3 regions of the Peribacillus sp. FSL R5-0717 genome follow, and region 1 is predicted to be linked to each of the others. Evidence: predicted binding sites of a transcription regulator. Region 1 holds the regulator's gene; each other region holds the start of a gene.
What was found. The regulator CtsR, encoded in region 1, represses protease genes until heat stress. The targets are predictions, from matches to a motif close to ATGGTCAATAAAGGTCAAACA.
Positions count from the first base shown of each region.

Region 2: the regulator CtsR is predicted to act here: its motif matches at 2,822-2,842, upstream of clpP (ATP-dependent Clp endopeptidase proteolytic subunit ClpP).
Region 3: the regulator CtsR is predicted to act here: its motif matches at 3,358-3,378, upstream of NYE65_RS25340 (ATP-dependent Clp protease ATP-binding subunit).

Region 1 covers NZ_JBBOOF010000001.1:2,681,344-2,686,309, reverse strand. The annotation lists gene NYE65_RS13125 (protein arginine kinase) at 1-854, opposite strand, end outside; gene NYE65_RS13120 (UvrB/UvrC motif-containing protein) at 851-1,402, opposite strand; gene NYE65_RS13115 (CtsR family transcriptional regulator) at 1,424-1,885, opposite strand; rRNA gene rrf (5S ribosomal RNA) at 2,246-2,361, opposite strand; rRNA gene NYE65_RS13105 (23S ribosomal RNA) at 2,426-4,966, opposite strand, start outside.
Region 2 covers NZ_JBBOOF010000001.1:2,253,518-2,258,483, reverse strand. The annotation lists gene NYE65_RS11060 (gluconeogenesis factor YvcK family protein) at 1-753, shown strand, start outside; gene whiA (DNA-binding protein WhiA) at 821-1,774, shown strand; gene NYE65_RS11050 (HPr family phosphocarrier protein) at 1,795-2,052, shown strand; gene clpP (ATP-dependent Clp endopeptidase proteolytic subunit ClpP) at 2,154-2,759, opposite strand; tRNA gene NYE65_RS11040 (tRNA-Arg) at 3,048-3,119, shown strand; gene rpoN (RNA polymerase factor sigma-54) at 3,434-4,771, shown strand; gene NYE65_RS11030 (glutaredoxin family protein) at 4,781-4,966, shown strand, end outside.
Region 3 covers NZ_JBBOOF010000001.1:5,299,011-5,303,976, forward strand. The annotation lists partial or broken gene pulA (type I pullulanase) at 1-800, opposite strand, end outside; gene NYE65_RS25340 (ATP-dependent Clp protease ATP-binding subunit) at 1,190-3,319, opposite strand; gene NYE65_RS25345 (C40 family peptidase) at 4,027-4,470, opposite strand; gene NYE65_RS25350 (metal-dependent hydrolase) at 4,693-4,966, opposite strand, start outside.

The DNA of each region.
Region 1 (4,966 bases):
TCGATTATTCGAGCATTGGACAAAACCCCATATGAACGGAAAATTCTATCTTCTAATTGTATGTGGGAAGTCCTCGCTAATGCATCCCTCGCTGACCGTTCCTGGGCTATGATTTGTTGCACTACACTCGTTAGATCTTCAACGATATCCCTTTCCGATTTTCCAAGAGTGATTTGATTGGAAATTTGAAAAATATTCCCCAACGCTTGACTGCCCTCTCCATAAATCCCTCGAACCACCAACCCCAATTGGTTGATAGCCGGTATGATATTATTCATCTGCTGTGTAAGGACCAGACCCGGCAGATGCATCATGACTGAAGCCCTTAACCCTGTTCCCACATTAGTCGGACAACTAGTCAGGTATCCTCTTTCCTCATCATATGCATAGTCTATGGATTCTTCAATCCAATCGTCAAGAACATTTGCAATCTTTAAGGTTTCCTTTAGCTGCAACCCCGACATTAAACATTGAATACGAAGATGGTCCTCTTCGTTTATCATGATACTTATTTCTTCATTTTCCGAAAGGAGACACGCGCTTTTCGCTGAATCTTCAACTAAATGAGGACTGATTAAATGTTTTTCAACCAGAACGCGCTTTTCCAGTGGCTGCAATTGGTCAATCTCTAATAGCTCCAATTTCCCAATCTCTGGCGTTACTTCCTCTTCGATTCTTTTTTTAATCAATTCAATGATTTTATTAGCTTCTTCGTTCGAAAAGGAGGTTGGGAAGGTAAAGTCTTTGAAATTCCTGGCCAGCCGAATCCGCGAACTCAATACAATATCGATTTCCGGACCTTCGGCACTCATCCAGGAACTCAAGGCGTTTTCTACAAACTTTTCCAAGCTCATAATTCCTCGCCTCCCTCTTGTGCTTCATACCTTTTTTCAAGGGAACGAACCTTATCTCTTACTTCTGCCGCCTTCTCAAACTCCTCTTGATCAATGTGGACCTTTAAAACTTCTTTCAAATCCAAAATTTGCTTTCGAAGATATATGGCGCCGCCAATCCTTTTTGGAATTTTCCCTATGTGTGCTGTATTGCCGCTATGAACCCTCTTTAAAATGGGATTTAACTGTTCATTGAACGTTTTATAACATTCGGCACAGCCAAACTTGCCAATATGGACAAATTCTTTATAAGATCGATGACAATGCGGGCAGCGCCTCTCTTCCGTTTTCGGAAATGCATTTGCCTTTGTCTGTTGAATATTCGACTCCATATTCAACAATCCTGCTAAAAAATTATTTATTGAAAAACCAGGTCCACCTGCCTCCATGAACATTTCACCTTTTTCCTGAGCACATTTCTCACAAATCATGACTTCAGTCTTTTTTCCATTGATGATTTTGGTGAAGTGCAGGGTAGCAGGCCTTTGATGACATTCTTGGCAAATCAACGTTCATCACCTCTGCCAGTTTCATTTATATTTTAAAGTAGTAAGCATCGCTGTTAAAATTCTTGCCCTAAGCTCATCGCGGTCAGGCAGGTCGATATAAATCACCGATCTATCTATGACGCTCATCATAATCTTTGCTTCTCTTTCATTAATGACGTCTTCATTCATCAGCCGTGAAATTACTCCTTCAGCCATCGATTGAGTTACCCTGGAACCAATAAGCGATAATAAGTGGTTGATAAGTTGCACGGAATCCTGTGATTCCACTTTCATGATGCGTATATAACCGCCGCCTCCACGCTTACTCTCTACAACATAACCTCTCTCGATGGTAAACCTGGTATTTATTACGTAATTGATTTGAGAAGGAACACACTGAAATTTATCCGCTATTTCACTTCTTTTTATCTCCAAGATATCTTTTTGACTTATTTCAAGTACTTGCTTCAAATAAGTTTCGATAACATCAGATATGTTTCTCACTCAGCCTCCTCCATTCTGACTTTGACTATATTTGACTATTATTATACAAGGAATAATGCATTTTGCAACTTAAACGCATTTTCTTTCTGTAATATCCATTTTCTCCAAATTATATGTAGTTACATACCCCATTGAACATTAAAGTTGAAATATCTTATATAAATACCCTATATAAATGGATGTAAAACCTGAAATTTTTCTTCTCCTTAAGAATTCTGCCCCATTTCCCCAGCTCATCCATTCCTCCTCATGATATGGCAACCAATTCAAATAAGGCCAGCCCGTACTGTCCCTGAAAACGGAAAAATTTTTTAATTACAAACAAAAAAAGACCAGCCGGATGGCTGATCTTTTTAAATGGCTTGGCGGCGTCCTACTCTCACAGGGGGAAACCCCCAACTACCATCGGCGCTGAAGAGCTTAACTGCCGTGTTCGGAATGGGAACGGGTGTGACCTCTTCGCTATCGCCACCAAACATAAAAGGAACGTTGTTCCTTCAAAACTAGATAATAAGAAGGTATTTCATTTTTTTAAAAGCGTTGGTTAAGTCCTCGATCTATTAGTATCAGTCAGCTCCACATGTCACCATGCTTCCACCTCTGACCTATCAACCTGATCATCTTTCAGGGATCTTACTAGCTTGCGCCATGGGAAATCTCATCTTGAGGGGGGCTTCATGCTTAGATGCTTTCAGCACTTATCCCGTCCGCACGTAGCTACCCAGCTATGCCTTTGGCAAGACAACTGGTACACCAGCGGTGCGTCCATCCCGGTCCTCTCGTACTAAGGACAGCTCCTCTCAAATTTCCTGCGCCCGCGACGGATAGGGACCGAACTGTCTCACGACGTTCTGAACCCAGCTCGCGTACCGCTTTAATGGGCGAACAGCCCAACCCTTGGGACCGACTACAGCCCCAGGATGCGATGAGCCGACATCGAGGTGCCAAACCTCCCCGTCGATGTGGACTCTTGGGGGAGATAAGCCTGTTATCCCCGGGGTAGCTTTTATCCGTTGAGCGATGGCCCTTCCATGCGGAACCACCGGATCACTAAGCCCGACTTTCGTCCCTGCTCGACTTGTAGGTCTCGCAGTCAAGCTCCCTTGTGCCTTTACACTCTACGAATGATTTCCAACCATTCTGAGGGAACCTTTGGGCGCCTCCGTTACTCTTTAGGAGGCGACCGCCCCAGTCAAACTGCCCACCTGACACTGTCTCCCACCCCGATAAGGGGCGCGGGTTAGAATTTCAATACAGCCAGGGTAGTATCCCACCAACGCCTCCACCGAAGCTGGCGCTCCGGCTTCTCAGGCTCCTACCTATCCTGTACAAGCTGTACCAAAATTCAATATCAGGCTGCAGTAAAGCTCCACGGGGTCTTTCCGTCCTGTCGCGGGTAACCTGCATCTTCACAGGTACTATAATTTCACCGAGTCTCTCGTTGAGACAGTGCCCAGATCGTTACACCTTTCGTGCGGGTCGGAACTTACCCGACAAGGAATTTCGCTACCTTAGGACCGTTATAGTTACGGCCGCCGTTTACTGGGGCTTCGGTTCAAAGCTTCGCTTGCGCTAACCTCTCCCCTTAACCTTCCAGCACCGGGCAGGTGTCAGCCCCTATACTTCGCCTTGCGGCTTCGCAGAGACCTGTGTTTTTGCTAAACAGTCGCCTGGGCCTATTCACTGCGGCTTTTCTGGGCTATTCACCCTAAAAAGCACCCCTTCTCCCGAAGTTACGGGGTCATTTTGCCGAGTTCCTTAACGAGAGTTCTCTCGCACACCTTAGGATTCTCTCCTCGCCTACCTGTGTCGGTTTGCGGTACGGGCACCTTACATCTCACTAGAGGCTTTTCTTGGCAGCGTGGAATCAGGAACTTCGGTACTATATTTCCCTCGCCATCACAGCTCCGCCTTAATGGAAACGGGATTTGCCTCGTTTCCGGCCTAACTGCTTGGACGCGCATATCCAACAGCGCGCTTACCCTATCCTTCTGCGTCCCCCCATCGTTCAAACGATGTATAGGTGGTACAGGAATATCAACCTGTTGTCCATCGCCTACGCCTTTCGGCCTCGGCTTAGGTCCCGACTAACCCTGAGCGGACGAGCCTTCCTCAGGAAACCTTAGGCATTCGGTGGAAGGGATTCTCACCCTTCTTTCGCTACTCATACCGGCATTCTCACTTCTAAGCGCTCCACCAGTCCTTCCGGTCTGACTTCAACGCCCTTAGAACGCTCTCCTACCATCGACACCATACGGTGTCAATCCACAGCTTCGGTGATACGTTTAGCCCCGGTACATTTTCGGCGCGGAGTCACTCGACCAGTGAGCTATTACGCACTCTTTAAATGGTGGCTGCTTCTAAGCCAACATCCTGGTTGTCTAAGCAACTCCACATCCTTTTCCACTTAACGTATACTTTGGGACCTTAGCTGGTGGTCTGGGCTGTTTCCCTTTCGACTACGGATCTTATCACTCGCAGTCTGACTCCCAAGAATAAGTATTTGGCATTCGGAGTTTGACTGAATTCGGTAACCCGTTGGGGGCCCCTAGTCCAATCAGTGCTCTACCTCCAATACTCTCATCTTGAGGCTAGCCCTAAAGCTATTTCGGAGAGAACCAGCTATCTCCAGGTTCGATTGGAATTTCTCCGCTACCCACACCTCATCCCCGCACTTTTCAACGTGCGTGGGTTCGGGCCTCCATTCAGTGTTACCTGAACTTCACCCTGGACATGGGTAGATCACCTGGTTTCGGGTCTACGACCTCATACTCATTCGCCCTATTCAGACTCGCTTTCGCTGCGGCTCCGTCTCATCAACTTAACCTCGCATGAAATCGTAACTCGCCGGTTCATTCTACAAAAGGCACGCCATTACCCATTAACGGGCTTTGACTACTTGTAGGCACACGGTTTCAGGATCTATTTCACTCCCCTTCCGGGGTGCTTTTCACCTTTCCCTCACGGTACTGGTTCACTATCGGTCACTAGGGAGTATTTAGCCTTGGGAGATGGTCCTCCCTGCTTCCGACGGGATTTCTCGTGTCCCGCCGTACTCAGGATCCACTCAGGAGGGAACGA
Region 2 (4,966 bases), 430 kb from region 1:
TTTCAGCATCGCTTTCAAAGTAAAAATGAGTTGTCCGGGCATTCGCTGGGGAATTTGATACTGGCGGCAATGACTTCGCTGACCGGGGATTTCGTCCATGCGATCCAGGAAATGAGTAAATTCCTTAATGTCCGCGGTAAAGTGCTTCCGGCTGCGAATCAAAGTGTGGTTCTCCATGCAGAGATGGATGACGGCACGATTGTTACAGGAGAGTCCAAGATTCCCTTCTCAGGAAAGAAAATAAAAAAAGTGTTCCTGTCTCCTCATCATATAAAGCCGCTTAGTGAAACTCTCCAGGAAATCAAGCAGGCAGATCTTATAGTCATAGGTCCAGGAAGCCTATATACTAGCATTCTGCCTAACTTACTTGTCCCTGGTTTAGGAGAAGAGGTTGCCCGTTCCAAGGCGAAGAAGGTGTACATTTGCAATTTGATGACACAAGCCGGCGAGACTCTGGATTATAGCGCGAGTGATCATATAAAAGCGATATATGACCATATGGGAAATGCATATATTGACAGGATACTTGTTAATAATGAGGAAATACCAACCGAGATTCAGCAGCGCTATCAAGCTGAATATGCCAAACCGGTCATGTATGATGTGGAAAGCTTAAAAATGATGGGTCTTGAAATCATACAAGAACGCATTTTCAGCTATGAAGGGAATGTAATACGCCATGATACGAAAAAAGTGGCGGATTTGCTTTATAATATGCTTGTATATGAAACAAAAAGCCACATAGAACCGTAGATATAAGCGGGGACGGTTTTTTGATTGATAAAAATAGATTACCTGCGTTCGATTGGGGGTGAAATGGATGTCTTTTGCTTCAGAAACAAAAAAAGAGCTTACAACATTAGAGGGAAAGGATTGCTGCGGTAAAGCGGAATTGTGTGCGCTTATCCGGATGAACGGATCCCTTTCATTTTCTAATCGGAAGCTTGTTGTGGATATTCAAACTGAGAATGCTGCGATTGCCAGAAGGATTTATACGCTGCTTAAAAAAAGTTATGAGGTCCAGGTCGAGCTGTTGGTCCGTAAAAAGATGAAGCTTAAAAAGAACAATGTATATATTGTCAGGATGTCATCCGGAGGGCAGCGGGTTTTAACCGATTTGGAAATTTTAGGCGATGGCTTTGAAATTCTCCATGAAATATCCGATACTATTGTTGGGAAGAAATGCTGTAAGCGTTCTTATCTAAGAGGTGCATTTCTTGCAGGGGGTTCGGTAAACAATCCGGAAACGTCTTCCTATCACCTTGAGATTTTCTCACTTTATAAAGAGCACAATGATGCCCTTTGTGAGCTAATGAATAAGTTTGGCTTGAAGGCCAAGACACTTGAACGCAAGAAGGGGTACATCATTTATTTGAAAGAAGCCGAAAAGATTGCCGAGTTTTTAAGTATAGTTGGCGCCCATTCAGCTTTATTAAGGTTCGAGGATGTACGGATTGTCCGTGATATGCGTAATTCAGTGAATCGGCTTGTGAATTGTGAAACAGCCAATTTGAACAAAACGATCGGGGCATCATTGCGCCAGGTTGAAAATATCCATTATATCGAGGATACGGTAGGACTTAGCATTTTACCGGATAAGCTTCGGGAAATTGCGGAGCTTAGGATAGCGTTTCAGGATATAACCTTAAAGGAACTTGGGGAAATGGTATCCGGGGGAACCATCAGTAAGTCCGGGATTAATCACCGATTGCGAAAGATTGATGAAATAGCTGACAGGCTCCGTGGGGGAGAGGCTATTGCTGCGAAAAAATAAAGCTAACAGGGGAGATCAAGATGGTGGAGAAACAAGTTGAGGTAAAATTGAAAACGGGTTTGCAAGCTCGGCCGGCGGCTCTTTTTGTACAAGAAGCTAACCGCTTTCATTCAGATGTTTTTCTTGAAAAAGAAGGAAAGAAAGTGAATGCAAAAAGTATAATGGGATTAATGAGCCTTGCCATCAGTTCTGGTGTGTCCGTGAAGTTAATCATCGAAGGACGCGATGAAAAAGAAGCATTAGAAGCATTGGAAGAGTTCGTTCAGCAAGAGGGTTAAAAAAGGGGATGCCTAAATGTGCATCCTTTTCTTTTATCATGGAAAAGAAGGCTCCGGAAGTCGCTTATGGCGATGTCCGGAGCCTTTCTTTTGTTGCAGGATTACTTAGAGTTTTTATCATCAAGAACGCTGCGCGTGATGACTTTGTCAATCAAGCCATATTCAAGAGCTCTTTCGGAAGTCATGAAGTTATCACGTTCCGTATCTCTTTGAAGGACTTCGATAGGTTGTCCCGTACGTTCTGCCAAGATTTGGTTCAGTTTATCTTTCAAGTGAAGGATACGGCGGGCAGCAATTTCAATTTCCGTAGCTTGACCTTGAGCTCCTCCAAGTGGTTGGTGAATCATGACTTCACTGTTAGGCAATGCATAACGTTTGCCTTTTTCGCCAGCGGCCAATAGGAAAGCACCCATGGAAGCGGCCATACCGATGCATACTGTCGAAACATTAGGTTTGATATATTGCATAGTATCGTAAATGGCCATACCGGAAGTGATGCTTCCGCCAGGGCTGTTGATGTATAGAGTGATATCTTTTTCAGGATTTTCCGCTTCTAAAAATAGTAATTGAGCAACAATGGAGTTGGAAACATTATCGTCAATTGCACTTCCTAGCATAATGATCCGGTCTTTTAATAAACGGGAGTAAATATCGTAGGCACGCTCCCCACGACTTGTTTGTTCGATAACTGTAGGAATTAAATTCATGTTCATTTCCTCCTTCGATTAAGAGAATCATTTAAATTCTTTATGTATGTATGATACACTTTTTGGTCAATTTAGGTCAAACAAAACAAACCCTATTATGGATAATTTGTTCGACAATTTTCTGGCTAAGGCTCCTTCCTGATAGAATGTTTTATATATTATGCCGCACAGGGATGAATTTCCACATTACCCATAATACCCAAATGATAAAGTTTTAAACCTGATAACCCTTGCAAAGGAGGGAATTCTATCATATAATGAAGTCTGTTGAAAAATATTTTCTATTACGCCCTCGTAGTGCAACGGATAGAACGCAAGCCTCCGAAGCTTGAAATGCAGGTTCGATTCCTGCCGAGGGCATTACCAATCTTCTGCTTAATAAAGTGGGGGATTTTTTATTGGTCATTTTTAGGAGAGTTAAAATTTTTGCCGAAATTGCTCGTTTTCCGTAATATTCCATCTAATCCTGTAATGTCGGTCCTGTCTTGAAAATATTCGCCCATACTATTGAAAAATGGTGATTTTTCAATAAAAGTAGTTGTTAAATTTGCGTTTCTAACATATAGTATTTAAAACAAATAAACTATTCAGAAAAAAATCGTAAGCGTTTTCATGGGTTTTTGTGTAGAATTTTCTCCTGATAATGTAAAATGGAGTGGGGGAGGGATGAATCGATGAGTATGAATATGAAAGCAGGACTTTTTCAACAGCAAACATTAAAGATGGCAATGACCCAGGAGCTCATGCAAGCTATTACATTGCTGCAATACTCCTCGCAGGAGCTATCGGCTTTTTTAGAAAATAAAATGGTGGAGAACCCATTACTGTCAATAGATCAGCCAACATCTTCTTTATTTCAGCCAACTTTTGACCGCAAAAAAGGTAAACGGACTCTTAAAAATACGTATGATGCCAACTATTGGATTGAACAGATCAGTGAAGATACCATATCGCTGGAACAGCATATCATGTCCCAAGTGAATCACCAGCAGTTTTCCGGTGAGCAGCAAAAGGCAATGCTTCTATTAATTCATAACCTTGATGAAAACGGTTACTTAAGGACTCAGCTGGATGATATATGCATCCCAGGCATATCTCCGGCCGTTTTGGAAGAGTGTCTCTCGATTTTACAGGAACTCGAACCGCATGGCATCGGAGCGAGGAATCTTCAAGAGTGCCTTTTGCTTCAAGTGAAAGTAGAAGGGGAGAATCTGCTGGCAGAATCGATCATAGAAAACCATTTCCTCGATTTTGCTGAAAAGCGCTGGAAAGACCTAAGTAAGAAAATCGGTGTTACACTGAAGGAGATTCAAGAGGTCTTTGATTATGTCCAGACGTTGAACCCGCGTCCGGCATCACTCTTTTTTCAGGAAAAACCTTCTTATATAGTGCCGGATGTGGTCGTGGAAGTTCGGGATGGCATGCTGCTTGTCGGGAATTATGATGGTAACACACCCAATCTTAATGTGGATAAAGGGTATTTAAACCGAATGAAGAGCCATAAGGATCAGGGAGTTCAGCGGTTTATCCAGGATAAGTGGCAGGAATACCAATGGATCTCCAGGGGTATCCAACAGAGAAAAGAAACTATATTGAAGGTTATTCAGTGCATCGTCGAAAAACAGCCGGCATGCTTTCATCATGGCCTGAACTATTTGAAGCCGATGACGATGAAAGAAATCGCAGACGAACTTGGCATACATGAGTCCACAGTGAGCCGGGCGGTTAAGGGGAAGTATGTACAGACACCATTTGGCACGATAGAGATGCGGATATTTTTCACTACTTCTTTACAGTCGGTCGGCCTTGATGAGGATATGTCGGGCATGCAAGCGAAAAAGAGCCTCCAGGCAGCCATCAATGGGGAAAATAAACAAAAGCCGCTTTCGGATCAAGACTTGGCAGAACGGCTGAAGGAAGAGCATGGAATTATCCTGGCACGCCGTACCGTTGCCAAGTACCGGGAACAATTAGGGATCCCTTCTTCATCTAAACGAAAAAGATATGACTGAAAAGGATGAGTGGTTTTGGAAACGAACGCGTTTGTTTTATATAGTAGGGATAAATGCCCGTTATGTGATAAAGCCAAGCAGGTACTTGAAGAAGTGAAAGTGGAGTCAGGCATAGGCTATAAGGAAATCGATATCCATACAGATGATGATTTGCTTGAGAGATTCGGGCTGATGATTCCTGTCGTTGAATGGAAA
Region 3 (4,966 bases), 2.6 Mb from region 1:
TGGAAGTTTGAGTCTTCCACAGAATAAACGTGATTATATACAACATCCATGATCACTCGTAACCCGTGGTCATGTAAGCCTTGTATCATTTCCTTTAACTCCCGGATCCTTACTTTTGGCTGATACGGATCAGTCGAATAAGAGCCTTCGGGAGCGTTATAATTCTGTGGATCATATCCCCAGTTATATTGTGGTTCATTCAATTTCTTTTCATTGACTGTAGCAAAATCAAATATCGGGATAAACTGAACATGGGTAACACCTAGATCTTTAATATGATCAAGACCCGTTTTCGCTCCTTCTGGACCTTTGGTTCCGGCTTCAACTACTCCTAAGAATTTACCTTTATGATGGATTCCGCTTTCAGGATGAATCGATAAATCCCGTGTATGCAATTCATAAATGACTATGTCCTCAGCTTTTTCAAGAGGTGGTTTATCCCGTGTCCACCTTTTTGGGTTTGTATCTGTTAAATCTATCACGACCCCTTTTTCACCATTAACAGTAACTGCGCGAACATAGGGATCGACAGCTTCACTCCAGGTTTCTCCCACTTTCACTTTATATGTATAAATCAATCCATCCTGATTTCCGTTCAGCTCAATGGTCCAGGTCCCCTTTTCCGAACGAACCATTTGAATCTCCATTCCATCTGTATCATCCCAATGTTTATAAGTAACTAGCTTGGCTTCAGATGCAAGTGGTGCCCATAACCGGAATGCCGTTTTATCTTTAAGATAGGAATTTCCTAAATCTTTGCCTTCATAGAAATATAAATCATCCAATTCTGACGGGTTTACCGGATTAATATTAGCAATCGGCAGGGATTCCAACGGATTTTCCGTTTCATTATCCATAGGTTTTTGATTATTTTTATTTTCCTCTTCAAAATAAGAAAGTGAATCTTTAATAGGTCATTCCTCCATTGAAATTCCCATTTTAGAACAGGAATTATTCATTTTTATAATCATGAGCGAATCTTCCATTATGTTATGATTCCACAGGCATTACCCATCAAAACATCCAATCTGCAAATTATGTCGAAAATTCAGAAATCTATATTTAATAATCGAAAGCAGCAGGTCATTTTACTGGACCTTTCTTATCGTTTAATGAAAAGTGAATCCAAAAAAAAGAAAAAAATGCCTCCATAACAGTTTTACGGTCTTGGAGGCATTTCTAGTACTCTTTATGGTGTTTTAATAATTTTCACTGAGTTATCTTCAACAATTGCAGTGAAGTTCTTAACTTCAGGCTGCTCAAAGATAAAATCGGTGATGCCGTCTTCGAGCTGTTCTTGAAGAACACGGCGGAGCGGTCTCGCCCCGAAAGTTGGGTGATATCCGAGTTCAATTAGCCTTTGTTTCGCTTCATTGGTCACATCTAAAGATAAACCATTTGCAGCAAGTGTTTCGTCTAGCTCGTGAATCATGATATCAACAATTTGCAGAAGATCTTCTTTCTTCAATGCAGAGAATTCAATGATGCTATCAAACCGGTTCAAGAATTCCGGTTTGAAGAAGCTCCCTAAAGATTGCAGGATTGAAGCCTCTTCCACAGCTGAACTTGTACCGAATCCCATTACTTTTTGTTTCTCACCGACTCCTGCATTACTCGTCATGATGATCACGGTATCTTTAAAAGTCACGGTCCGGCCTTGACTGTCGGTTAAGCGGCCATCTTCCATGATTTGCAGGAACATATGCATGACATCCGGATGTGCCTTTTCGATTTCATCCAATAAGATGATACTGTAAGGCTTGCGGCGAACTTTTTCCGTCAATTGTCCAGCTTCCTCATGTCCTACATATCCAGGAGGAGAACCAATTAATTTGGAAACACTATGTTTCTCCATGAATTCACTCATGTCAAGACGAATCATAGCGTCCTTGTCCCCGAATAATTCCTCGGCAAGAGTTTTCGCCAATTCGGTTTTACCGACTCCTGTCGGACCGACGAAAAGGAAAGAACCGGTAGGACGATTTTTGGATTTTAACCCGGCACGACTTCTTCGAACGGCCTTGGATACCTTTTTGACAGCCTCTTCCTGCCCGATTACTTTTTTCATCAGCTCCGCTTGGAGATGAACCATTCTTTCTTGCTCATCTTCTTGGAGCTTACCTACAGGAATGCCGGTTTTTTGTTCGATGATATTTTGAATGTCTTCAACGGTTACGGTTGGCTTAATTGCATCTTCCCCTGCTTGTAATGACTTTTCCAGTTTTTCTTCTTCATCACGAAGAACGGCAGCTTTTTCATATGCTTCTTCTTTTAAGGCCATTTCTTTTTCTTTATAAATTTGCGCCAGTCGTTCTTTCATGTTTTCTACCTGGCCGTCTTCGATGGTCAAGTTCAATTTGGAACCAGCTTCATCCATTAAGTCTATTGCCTTGTCAGGGAGGAATCTGTCTTGAATGTAGCGGTTCGAAAGTTCAACAGCCGCTTTTAGGGCTTCCTCACTATATGTTACACCATGATAAGATTCATAACTTTCTTTTAAACCGCGTAAGATGACCAATGCCTCAGCCGTTGTAGGTTCGTTAACCTGTACAGGCTGGAAACGTCTTTCAAGGGCACCGTCTTTTTCAATTTTCCTATATTCGGATAAAGTGGTTGCTCCGACAAGCTGAAGTTCGCCGCGTGCAAGTGCAGGCTTCAAGATATTTCCTGCATCCATTGATCCTTCGGCCGAACCTGCTCCCACAAGTTGATGAATTTCATCGATGAATAAAATGACATTTTTCCTTTCCTGTAATTCGCTGATCAATTGCTTCATTCTTTCTTCGAATTGCCCTCTAATTCCAGTATTGGAAACAAGGGATGCTACATCAAGCATATATACTAGCTTATTACGTAATTTAACTGGCACCGAACCTTCAACAATCGCTAAAGCAAGACCTTCAGCAATGGCTGTTTTACCGACACCAGGTTCACCGATTAAAACTGGATTATTTTTATTGCGTCTGTTTAGAACTTCAATGACGCGTTTGATCTCTTCATTTCGTCCGATTACCGGATCAATAAGTCCTGCTTTAGCAGCATCGGTCAAATTGCGGCCATACTCCTCAAGCAATCCTCCGTCCTCGCCATTTTCAGCTGAATCCGGTTTTGGTACACCATTATAATTAAATGGATTGAATGAATTTGGAGATCCGTTAAATTGGAATTTCCCCATATCCATTCCGCCCATAGCTGCTCCAAGTTTGTTTCGTTCTTCTTTATAACAAGTGGAGCACAGTTTCACATCATGCTCCTGACCATTCATATTTAGGTGAACTTGAATATTAGCTTGGTTTACATGGCATTTTTCACAAAGCATGTAGTACTCCTCCTTTAAAAAATTAAATTGAAAGCAAATCTTTGACCTTCTTTGACTTTCTGACTTTATTATACATTGACCTTCTTTGACTTTCAATAATTTTGTCTGGGAATTTTTTTGAAAAAAAGGAATTCCTTCGATTTGGTTTGCTAAGCATATTAAACTATCCATTTCCAGTCAACTAAAAAGCTTTCATGAATGCTTCATACTACCGATTACCCAATTCAGGACACACCCGCCTCATTCACTCTTATTTTTTAAAACAAAAAAAGACTTTATTAAGTCTCTTTAAGGTTAGTACAATTTTTAAACGTTGGATTTCCACTCCAGGTACTCGCTTTCCGCGGGCGGTCGGGGAGCCTCCTCGGCGTCTTCGCACCTGTGGGGTCTCCCCTTGACGCGCTTTTCCCGCAGGAGTCTCGCACCTTCCGTTCCAATCATCTTTGTTTTAATTTTAAGATAAAATACTTTTGCCAGTCTTTTTTGTTTTAAGCAGTATTAATACTTGAGGTGATATCGATACTTTCTTAAAAGTCCCCTCGTTGTTCAACCCATGCCATGCTTTCCTTTCCGCAATAGCTGCTTCAATTCCAATAAAAAACCAAAAAGGTTTCGGAATGAAACCTTCCGAAACCTTTTTGTCTACAAATTGAAAGAGACTTCATTAAGTCTCTTAGCTTTTTTATATTAAGATTGATTTTCTTCTATTATATACGTTTCGCACCGATATACTTTGGCTTCCAATAACTATTATTGGTTTTAGCGTATGACACTCCTTTTGATGATGACGAGTGTATGAATTCATTGTTTCCTATGTATATGGCCACATGTGTGGGTTTTTTCGCTTTATTTGGTGCAAAGAACATTAAGTCACCTTTTTGCAGGCTTTTAACTTTCTTTCCTTTTATATATATGTCAGCTGCAGTTCTTGGTAAATTCTTACCAGCCTTTTGATATGAATACTTCACTAAACCCGAACAATCAAAACCTGATGAAGAAATGCCACCCATTTTATATTTTGTACCTAGTTCACTTTTAGCCACTTTAATCGCTTTTGTATGATATGAAGCAGCTTCCACTTGGTTTCCGGCAAAGGATGCGGTTACAAGCGTGATAGCCAATGACAATCCGACGACAATTTTCTTAAACAAAATTATTTACCCCCTGATGTGATTTGCTAAACCTAATATACTAGAAAAGCTATATCACTCGCATCACAGGATCTTTACGAATATGTTACATTTAGTAGATTTAGGGAGAATGACCATATAAAACATAGAAATAAGTCGAATCAAGTGTCCATTCAATATATTGAAAAGCACCTTTAATAAACTATCTTTTCTTCATAAAAAAACAGCGGTAAAAAACCACTGTCAAAATTCTTTTGAGAAAAATGGAAGAAATAATTTCACTCCACGTTTATTAAAAGGTAAACATTTCAAATCTGCAATTAAATGACTTATGTATCCTAATGAACAAGTGGCGAAAATTCCGTCAATCCCCATAAAGGCTTCGAATTGAAAGGCAATGATGCCAAAGAAAGCGATACCGGCAATCGAATGGGTATAACTTCTATGTGGTGTAAAGGATGCCAGGATAATATAGACTCCAAAAAGCCACAACCAGCTTTCCTGCAAAGATAAACCG